Regions from separate parts of the Streptomyces sp. NPDC020983 genome, predicted to be linked through region 1. Evidence: riboswitches for the same ligand, from Rfam matches in the RefSeq annotation. Region 1 holds a riboswitch; each other region holds the start of a gene.
What was found. Region 1 has a riboswitch for cyclic di-AMP ahead of ACH4SE_RS20380 (NlpC/P60 family protein). Riboswitches for the same ligand answer to the same signal wherever they lie in the genome.

Region 1 (3,219 bases):
GCCCTCCAGCACGACGCGGAGGTGGCCACGGAGAACTACAACGCGGTCAAGGAGGCCACCGGCCAGCAGAACGCGAAGGTCAACACGCTGCTGGCGCAGGCCGCCCGGAAGACGCAGGTCCTCAACGACTCCCGCCGGCAACTGGGCATCTACGCCGCCGCGCAGTACCGCAGCGGCGGCGACGACACGACCGCCAACTACCTGCTGGCGGCCAGCCCGCAGGACCTGCTGGACGCGCGGCACCTGACCGACCTGCTCGGCAAGCGGCAGAAGGCCGCCGTCGAGGACTTCCGGGCGCAGCAGGCCGACGCGACGCAGAAGCGCATCGAGGCCGCGCAGGCGCTGCAGACGCTCACCAGCAAGCAGACGCAGCTGAAGTCCGCCAAGGCCGACGTGCAGAAGAAGCTGGGCGCCGCGCAGAAGCTCCTCAACAGCCTCACCGCGCAGGAGAAGGCGCGGCTCGCGGCCCTGGAGAAGAAGAAGGAGCAGGAGGCCGCGAAGAAGGCGGCCGAGATCGCGAAGCAGGAGCAGGCGAGGAAGGCCGCGGCGGCCCAGCAGGCCCAGCAGGCCGGCTCCACCACCTCGGCCTCCGCCGCGAACACCTCGATCGCCGACAAGGCCATCGCCTTCGCCCGCGACCAGATAGGCGAGCCGTACGTGTGGGGCGCGACGGGCCCCGGCTCGTGGGACTGCTCGGGGCTCACGCAGGCGGCGTACAAGGCGGCGGGCGTGACGCTGCCGCGCACCACGGGCGACCAGGTCAACGTCGGCACCCGGGTGTCGCAGTCCGACATGCAGCCGGGCGATCTGGTCTTCTTCTACAGCGACCACAGCCACGTCGGTATCTACATCGGCGGCGGCAACATGATCCACGCGCCGCACACCGGCACGGTCGTGAAGATCGCGCCGATCACGGAGATGCCGATCTACGGAGTGGTCCGCCCGTACTGACGCCCCGGGTGAGGGGTCACCAACCGTAAGATCACAAAGCGATTTCGGTCACGTTTCGATCCAAACTTCCCAGAGACGGGAGAGTTTGAACTACCGTAGCCCGCTAGGCGACGCGTTTCCCGCCGGTGACGTACCGGCTGCGCGGCGCCTCCGCTCAATCCGGCCCAGGCCGGAACCGGGGACCCACCAAGCACAGTTGGGGTGAATCGGACACGGTGCCGCGAGGCGCCGGACCGTAGGGCCAACCTTCCCGGCCCGAACCCGTCAGCTAACCCGGTCGGCGGTTCACGGAAGGAGTCGCCTTCGTGGCGTCGCACCGCAAGCCGCGTCAGAGCCGGCTGGCCATCACCGCCCCGCGCGCGGCGGTCGGGGTCACCGCAGCGGCCCTCGCCTCCGTCACCCTGCTCAGCGAGAGCGCCAGCGCCGCGCCCGCCAAGCCCAAGCCCTCCGTCGCGGAGGTCAAGAAGCAGGTCGACACCCTCAACGAGCAGGCCGAGGTGGCGACGGAGGCGTACAACCAGGCGGTGGAGAACACCAAGGCGCAGCGCGACAAGACCAACACGCTGCTGTCCGAGGTCGCCAGGAAGACCGAGCAGATGAACGCCACCCGGCGGCTGCTGGGCCAGTTCGCGAGCGCCCAGTACCGCGACGGCGGCATCGACCCGACCGTCCAGCTGCTGCTGTCCAGCGACCCGGCCGGTTTCCTGGACCAGTCGCACACGCTCAGCCAGCTGTCGGCGAGCCAGACCGCGGCGCTGAAGAACTTCCGGATCCAGCAGGAGCAGGCCTCCATCAAGCGGGCGCAGGCCACGGCGAGCCTCACCCGGCTCACCGCCGCGCAGCAGCAGCTCGCGACGCAGAAGAAGACGATGGAGGACAAGCTCGCCGCGGCGCAGAAGCTGCTCAACAGCCTCACCGCGCAGCAGCGCGCCCAGGTCGCGAACATCCACAAGGGCACGTCGTCGAAGTCCGACTACACGTACTCCGGGCCCGCGAGCGGCCGCGCCGCCGCCGCCATCCAGTTCGCGCTGGCGCAGCGCGGCAAGCCGTACGTGCGCGGCGCCACGGGCCCCGGCTCGTACGACTGCTCCGGGCTCACGCAGGCCGCCTTCCGCGCGGCGGGCGTGACGCTCGGGCGCACCACCCAGGACCAGGTCCACGACGGGGTGGCCGTCTCCAAGTCCGATCTGCGGCCCGGCGACCTGGTCTTCTTCTACTCCGGCAACTCGCACGTCGGCATCTACCTCGGCAACGGCCAGATCGTGCACTCCCCGCACACCGGCGCGGTCGTCGAGGTCGCCCCGATGAGCTGGATGCCCTTCTCGACCGCGCGCCGGGTCGCCTGACGCGTCCGGGCGGTCCCGGGGTCCGCGCGCTGTCCTTCCGGGTCGTCCGGTCAGGCTGCGGGCGGACCCGGGCACATCACCCGTCGAACAGCGGTCGAAAGCGGGCAGGGCCGACCGGATGAGGTCAGTCCCGGTCAGTGCGCCCCTTTTCCGCCCCCGGCGGGTCTAGCGTCGCTCCTCAGGTGGCCGACAACCCACTGCCGTCCCGGTTCGTGGACGGCATCGGCCACCCCCGCCGAAGGCCCGGCGGCGCCCTGCTCCCCCGTGCAGGCGCCGCCGGGCCGTCCCCTGGAAGGAGTGACGGCCGCGATGGCCTCCCACAGTCCCGCCGGCAGTCCCACCGGCAGTCCCGACGGCCCGGGCGCGCACCGCAGACGCCCCCCGTCGGCCGGCGGCCCCGCCTCGGCCACGAAGCGGGTCGGCGTCACCCTCGCCCTCGCCTCGGCCGCCTCCGTCTCGCTGCTCGGCGAGACCGCCCACGCCGAGCCCCGGCTCACCCCCGACCAGGTACGCGCCCAGGTCGCGGCCCTCTACCAGCAGGCGGAGCAGGCCACACAGGACTACGACGGCGCCAAGGAGCGGGCCGACAGCGCGAACGCCGCGGTCACCGCCCTCCAGGACGAGCTGGCCCGCAAGACCGCCGCGCTCAACACCACGCGGGACGCGCTCGGCAGTCTCGCCGCCGCCCAGTACCGCACCGGCGGGATCGACCCGCTGCTGCAGCTCGCGCTCAGCTCCTCGCCCGGCACCTACCTGGAGCGCGCCGCCTTCCTCGCCCAGGCCGGCGGCGTGCAGTCCGTGACGCTGCACCAGCTCGCCGCCCAGCAGCGCGACATCGCCGGCACCCGCGCGCAGGCCACCGGCAGGCTCGCGGCGCTGCGCACCGCGCAGGCCGCCGTCGCCGACCACCGCCACACCGTCG
Region 2 (3,219 bases), on a different contig from region 1:
GTCAGACGCCGTTGACCAGCCGGATGTAGCGCACCCAGTCCCAGTTGGGGCCCGGGTCGGTGTGGTCGGTGCCGGGCACCTGGGCGTGGCCGATGATGTGGCTGCGGTCCTTGGGGATGCCGTACTTGTCGCAGATCGCCGCCGTCAGCGCCGCGGAGGAGTGGTACATCGCGGTGGTGAAGTAGGACGGCTGGTCGACCCAGCCCTCGTGCTCGATGCCGATGCTGCGGGTGTTGTAGTCCCAGTTGCCCGCGTGCCAGGCGATGTCGTGCTCGCGGACGCACTGGTCGATCGCGCCGTCCGCGGAGCGGACGACGTAGTGGGCGGCGGCCGCGTGCGACGGGTCCTGGAAGAGGGAGATGGTGTCCGCGAAGGTCTCCTGGGTGACGTGGATGACCACCATCTGGATCGGGTAGCTCGTCGGCCGGTTGGAGGCGGTGTAGTTGGAGGTGCTGGCCGGCGCCCAGGCGGCCGACGGGTAGTCGACCGTGGTGGCGGCGGGGGCGGAACCGGGCCACAGGCCGGCGGCCAGGCCCGCGGTGGCGGCGGCACCCAGGCCGATACCACCGCGGAGCAGTGAACGGCGGCTGGGCTCCGCGGAGTCGGGGCGATGCATGGGGGCTCCCTGAGGCGTCATGGTGTGGACGAGTGCATGACAAGAACATCGGGCCCGCCCATCGTGCGGCTCACGCCCCGGGCGTGCCAAGGGATTCGCGAAATGGCACAGGTGCAGACCACTGGAGGGCCTGCGCCGCGCCCGCGCGCGTCCCGGCCCTCCGTGCGCGGGCACCGGCCCCCGCCGCGGCGGGCTCCCCATGCGCCGCCGCCGTCACCAAGCGTTCACCTTGCGTGAACAGCTCTGCTCCTTCCGGTAACAACTGGCGAACACTCACATCACCGCCCGGCCACGCCAGGTGTCCGCTTCCTCCACTCTCCATATGCCCTGCCCGATTGCTTCCCACCCCCAACTCTCCGATTCGGCTTGGAAAACCCGTCCGGCTCTATTAACGTTCGATAACGCAGCGCGGTCGTCACTGCCGCCGACAGGCGGCACCGTGCGCTTGCCGAATCCCGTCCGCGGGAACCGGGGACCCGCCCTTCCGTCACCACGGAAGGGGTCCAATGGGGTGAATCGGGGGGCCGTCAGGCCGTCCGTAGGAGACCTTCCTGCTCCGAACCCGTCAGCTAACCCGGTAGGCGAGAAGGAAGGAAAGGAGTGCGCCCCCGTGGCGTCCAACCAGCCTGCCTACGCTCCGACCCCGGTGGCAGAACCGACCGGGCAGTGGCACTTCGGAGAGCCCGGCGAGCGTTTCTCGCCGGACGCCACCGGATTCTTCCCCGGCGCCCCCGAGGCCCAGGACCTCCAGGCCCTCACCGGCCCCGCCGCCCCCCTCCCGGCACCCGCCGCAGTCCCCGCCCCCGTGGCCCCCGCGCCGGCCGGCTCCCCCCGGCCCGCGGCAGAAGGCCTCCCGGGCGACGGCTCGCGCAGCCAGCCGCGCCTGCCCCGGCAGCGCGGCGGGCTCCCGGGCCTGAGCAGCGCGGCCACCGTCGGCTCGGCCGTGCTCGGCATGGCGGCGATGGCCGCCGTCGGCGCCGGCGGAGTGGCCGCCGCGGCCGAACCGCCCGCCGCCGCCCCGCCGATCGCGGCCCCGGACGCGCCCGCCGCGCCCACGGCCCCGGCCGCCCCCGCCCCCGCCGTTCCGCTGCCGGACGTCGCGGTCGGCACCCCGTCGTACGACCCCGCGGCCGTCACCCGGGCGGCCGCCGCCGCGCCCGCCGCCCCGCGCACCACCGAGGCCCCGGACGCCCCGTGCGCCGAGCCCGCCGCGGAGTCCGCCGACCCCGGCGAGGCGCTGTGCAACCGCATCATCGCCCAGGTCACCCGGCAGCGCGCCGACGCCGAGCGGCACGCCCGCGAGGCCACCGAGCGGATCGCCGCGGAGCAGGCGGCCAAGGAGGCCGCGGCCCGCAAGGTGCGCGAGCAGGCCGCCGCCGCCAAGGCGGAGGCCGAGGCGAAGGCCAGGGCGGCCGCCGAGGCCGCCGCGCAGGCCGAGGCGGAGCGGCTCGCGAAGCTCGCCGCCTCCTACGTCCGGCCGGTCGCCTCGTACACGCTCACCAACGCCTTCGGCGAGTCCGGCAACGCGTGGGCCACGCACACCGGCCAGGACTTCGCCGCCCCCACCGGCACCCCGGTGCACGCCGTCCACACCGGCACGGTCACCTCGGCCGGCTGGGCGGGCTCGTACGGCTACCGCGTGGTGCTGCGGCTCGACGACGGCACCGAGCTCTGGTACTGCCACCTGTCGACGATGGTCGCCACCGGCGGCCGCGTCACCACGGGCGACACGATCGGCCGGGTCGGCGCGACCGGCAACGTGCCGGGCCCGCACCTGCACCTCGAAGTACGCCCCGGCGGCGGCGCCCCCATCGACCCGGTGCCGTGGCTCCACGGCCATGACGTCGCCGTCTGAAATCCGGCGCGAAACGCCGTGTCGAAACGCACTCACGTGCGGATATCCGCGCATAAACTAGGCGGGCAGGAACACGCTCGCCGGAGCCGGGCGGAGGCGGCACGCGGCCGCCTCCCGGCACCGGGGAGCCGCTGAAGACGCACGACGGAAACACGGCAGGAGTACGGTCACGGCACGGGCCCAGCGCCCGTCACGGCCCCCAGGAGCCGCCGCGGCCCCGGCGTTCACCCCCCCCGACGCCGGGGCCGTCGGCATCTCCGGCCCCGGCTCCTCTGCCGCTGCCGGGCGGTCAGGCGCCGCCCGCCGGCGCCGTCTCCCGCCCGCCGTCCTCCGCCGGAGCCGCGAAGCCCGCCGCGAGGCCGACCAGGGCGACGAGGTCGGCCCGGTCCGTGGCGCCGTCCAGGGCGCGGTACTCGACGGCCGCGAGGATCGCCATCCGCTCGTTCAGCCCCCACTGCGGGTAGGGGTCGGCCGCGAGCAGCTCCGCCGCGAGGACGGGCAGCGGGCGGCCCGCCGCGTGCCCGCGGTGGATGACCGCCCGCAGGTCCAGCAGGTAGTCCGCGTAGCGCCGTACGTCCGCGGGCGTCATCACCGGGCCGTGCCCCGGCACGACGACCCGCGGGTCGCACTCCAGGATGCGCATGCACGCGGCGTGCACGGACTCCAGCGGCCCCGCCCAGTGCACCGGGTGGTCCTCGTTGAAGACGACGTCCCCCGCGCACACCACGCCCTCCTGCGGCAGGTGCAC
Region 3 (3,219 bases), on a different contig from region 1:
TACATCGACTTGTGATCCGTTGGCCAATCCCGCTACGTTCTGCGGTCAACGCGAGGCGTGCGAAGGCTGCGCGCAACGGCACCGATGAAAGGCGACCGTATGCTCTCCGCCAACGGCAGGCACCGACGTCCCCGGCAGGCTCCTGCCGCGGTGGTGACCATGGCGGCGACCGGCGCGGGGCTCGCGCTGCCGCTGCTGGGCGCGGCCGCCGGAGCCGCGCAGGCCGCGGACGGCGGCACCTGGGACAAGGTCGCGATATGCGAGAGCGGCGGCCAGTGGGACGCCGCGTCGCACAACGGCGTCTTCGGCGGCCTGTCCCTCACGCAGGACGTGTGGGTCCGCTACGGCGGCCTCCTCTACGCTCCCCGGCCCGACCTCGCCTCGCGGGCGCACCAGATCAAGGTCGCCGAGAGGATCCTCACCGACCTCGGCCCCGACGCCTTCCCCGGCTGCGAGCTGGGCACGGGCCTGCTGGACGGCAACGGCAACGGCAACGGCAACGGCAACGCCGACGGCAGCGGCGGCAGCGCCGACGACGGCGGCACCGGCGCCACGGACGGCTCGACCGCCACCCCGGCCCCCACCACGCCCGCCGACCCCTCCGCGCCGCCCGCGTCCACCACCCCCGGCGCTCCCGCCGCCACCCCCACGGCGCCGGCCACCCCCACCACCCCCGAGACCGGCACCGCCACTCCGGCGCCCCCCGCGGCGGAGACCCCCGCCCCCACCGCCACCGACCCGGGTGCCCCCGCAGACGGCTCCACGGCCACGCCCGCGGGCCCCTCCGCCCCGCCCGCGTCCACCACCCCCGGCGCGCCCGCGACCGGCAGCGGGCGCCACGCGCGCCCGTACAGCCCCACCGACGAGGAACTGGCCGCGGCCGACCGCGCGACCCGTACCCGCACCACCGCCGTCGTCCCGGACGCGGACGGGGAAGCGGACGCGCGCCAGGGGAGCGGCGCGGCCGGCAACACCCAGGGCAACAGCGGCAATTCGGACAGCGCCTCGCACCAGGCCGCGGACACCTACGAGATCGGCGCCGGCGACTCGCTCTCCGGTATCGCGGCCGCGCACGACGTCCCCGGAGGCTGGCTCCACCTCTACGACGCCAACCGCCAGGCGATCGGCGATGATCCAAACCTCATCAAACCTGGACAGATCATCGACCTGGGCTGATTTCCGCCGCTCGCGAGCCCCGAAATCCCCTGCCGCGCAGGGTCGGTGACAAATAGGACGTAGGGGATTTACGCTCCTTGTGGTGATGTGACAAGCCTCTCCTCGAACCTGTGACCGGCCGCGCGTGCCCCGCCCTGACGCAGCCTCCCGACCTGCGGATTCGTCCAGCCTCCGACGCCGTGGCCGCAGTTGGCGCCCGAAACGCGAGTGTTTGTTCAATCCGGTCCGGTGTGCTTAACGTCTAATCGCTCGCCACAGCGGGCCCCGCCGGAGCGGAACGCCGAGTCCTGCCGCCGCGCCCGACGGGAGCAACCGACGCGAAAGCGCCGCAGGCAGGAGCGGGGGACCCACGGTCTTTCCGCCGGATACACGGCAACGGACGGCACGTCGCCGCGCAGCCCCGCTGCGCCGCCGCGAGGAAGCCGCCGCCGCCACGGATCCGGCTCGGGGTGAAGCAGGGCACCGCCCACGCGGTGCCGGCCGGGCAACTCACGTCCGAACCCGACAGCTGACCTCGCAGGCGTCGGTGAGGGACATACACACATGGGTAAGCACCGTCGTGCCTCGAAGATGGTCCGATTCGCCACTTTCGCCGGTGTTGCCGGCGTCGCCGTCGCCGCGCCGCTGATCGGCGCCACCTCCTCCTCGGCCGCCTCCGTGGCCACCTGGGACGCCGTCGCGCAGTGCGAGTCCGGCGGCAACTGGCACATCAACACCGGCAACGGCTACTACGGCGGCCTGCAGTTCTCGCAGTCCAGCTGGGAGGCGGCCGGCGGCCTGAAGTACGCGCAGCGCGCCGACCTGGCCACCAAGGACCAGCAGATCGCGGTCGCCGAGAAGCTCCTCGCCCTGCAGGGCCCCGGCGCCTGGGCGTGCGCCTCGGCCGGCGGCCTGACCGCGGGCGGCCCGGCCCCCGACGTCAACCCCGGCGGCTCGTCCTCCTCGTCGGCCGGCTCCAGCAGCTCCGGCTCGGCGAAGACCACCACGAAGACCGGCACCGCCAAGAGCACCCCGGCCAAGAAGACCGCCAAGCCCGCCGGGCACACCGCGACCGACTGGCAGCGGCACGGCGCGAAGGGCTCGTACACGGTCGTCTCCGGCGACACGCTCTCCCGGATCGCCGCGAGCCACCACGTCAAGGGCGGATGGCACAAGCTCTTCCAGCTCAACAAGGACGTCGTCAAGGACGCCAACCTGATCTACCCGGGCCAGCACCTGCGCCTCGGCTGATCCCGGGGCGCGGGGCGGGTGGGCCCCGCGCGCCCTCACCGGCCGGCCGGACGCGCGGCGCGCCTCGCGGCGCCCGCGCGCCCGGCCGGTTTTCCGTCTCAGGGGCCGGGCCGACGACCGGCCCGGGGACGTGAGCCGGTTAGGCTCGTCCCGGAAAAACGCGAAGACATCTCAGAAGGAGACAACGTGCCGTCCATCGACGTCGTCGTAGCCCGGGAAATCCTCGACTCGCGAGGCAACCCCACCGTCGAGGTCGAGGTCGGCCTCGACGACGGCAGCACCGGCCGGGCCGCCGTTCCGTCCGGCGCCTCCACCGGCGCCTTCGAGGCCCTCGAACTCCGCGACGGCGACAAGAACCGCTACCAGGGCAAGGGCGTCGAGAAGGCCGTCCTCGCCGTGATCGAGCAGATCGGCCCGGAGCTCGTCGGCTACGACGCCACCGAGCAGCGGCTGATCGACCAGGCGATGTTCGACCTGGACGCCACGCCCGACAAGTCCTCGCTCGGCGCCAACGCCATCCTCGGCGTGTCGCTGGCCGTCGCGCACGCCGCGTCCGAGGCCTCCGACCTGCCGCTCTTCCGCTACCTGGGCGGCCCGAACGCGCACGTCCTGCCCGTCCCGATGATGAACATCCTCAACGGCGGCTCGCACGCGGACTCCAACGTCGACATCCAGGAGTTCATGATCGCGCCGATCGGCGCGGAGTCGTTCTCCGAGGCGCTGCGCTGGGGCGCCGAGGTCTACCACACCCTCAAGGGCGTGCTGAAGGCCCGCGGCCTGTCCACCGGTCTGGGCGACGAGGGCGGTTTCGCG

Region 2: another riboswitch for cyclic di-AMP. It lies ahead of ACH4SE_RS03740 (M23 family metallopeptidase); the one in region 1 lies ahead of ACH4SE_RS20380 (NlpC/P60 family protein).
Region 3: another riboswitch for cyclic di-AMP. It lies ahead of ACH4SE_RS06055 (transglycosylase family protein); the one in region 1 lies ahead of ACH4SE_RS20380 (NlpC/P60 family protein).

The regions. Positions count from the first base shown of each region.
Region 1 covers NZ_JBIRRA010000008.1:283,989-287,207, reverse strand. Annotated here, with positions in the region: gene ACH4SE_RS20385 (NlpC/P60 family protein) at 1-951, shown strand, start outside; cyclic di-AMP (ydaO/yuaA leader) riboswitch at 1,093-1,250, shown strand; gene ACH4SE_RS20380 (NlpC/P60 family protein) at 1,257-2,297, shown strand; gene ACH4SE_RS20375 (NlpC/P60 family protein) at 2,607-3,219, shown strand, end outside.
Region 2 covers NZ_JBIRRA010000002.1:22,541-25,759, forward strand. Annotated here, with positions in the region: gene ACH4SE_RS03735 (N-acetylmuramoyl-L-alanine amidase) at 2-616, opposite strand; cyclic di-AMP (ydaO/yuaA leader) riboswitch at 1,053-1,215, shown strand; gene ACH4SE_RS03740 (M23 family metallopeptidase) at 1,263-2,471, shown strand; gene ACH4SE_RS03745 (MBL fold metallo-hydrolase) at 2,761-3,219, opposite strand, start outside.
Region 3 covers NZ_JBIRRA010000002.1:616,892-620,110, forward strand. Annotated here, with positions in the region: gene ACH4SE_RS06050 (transglycosylase family protein) at 100-1,176, shown strand; cyclic di-AMP (ydaO/yuaA leader) riboswitch at 1,573-1,714, shown strand; gene ACH4SE_RS06055 (transglycosylase family protein) at 1,720-2,406, shown strand; gene eno (phosphopyruvate hydratase) at 2,593-3,219, shown strand, end outside.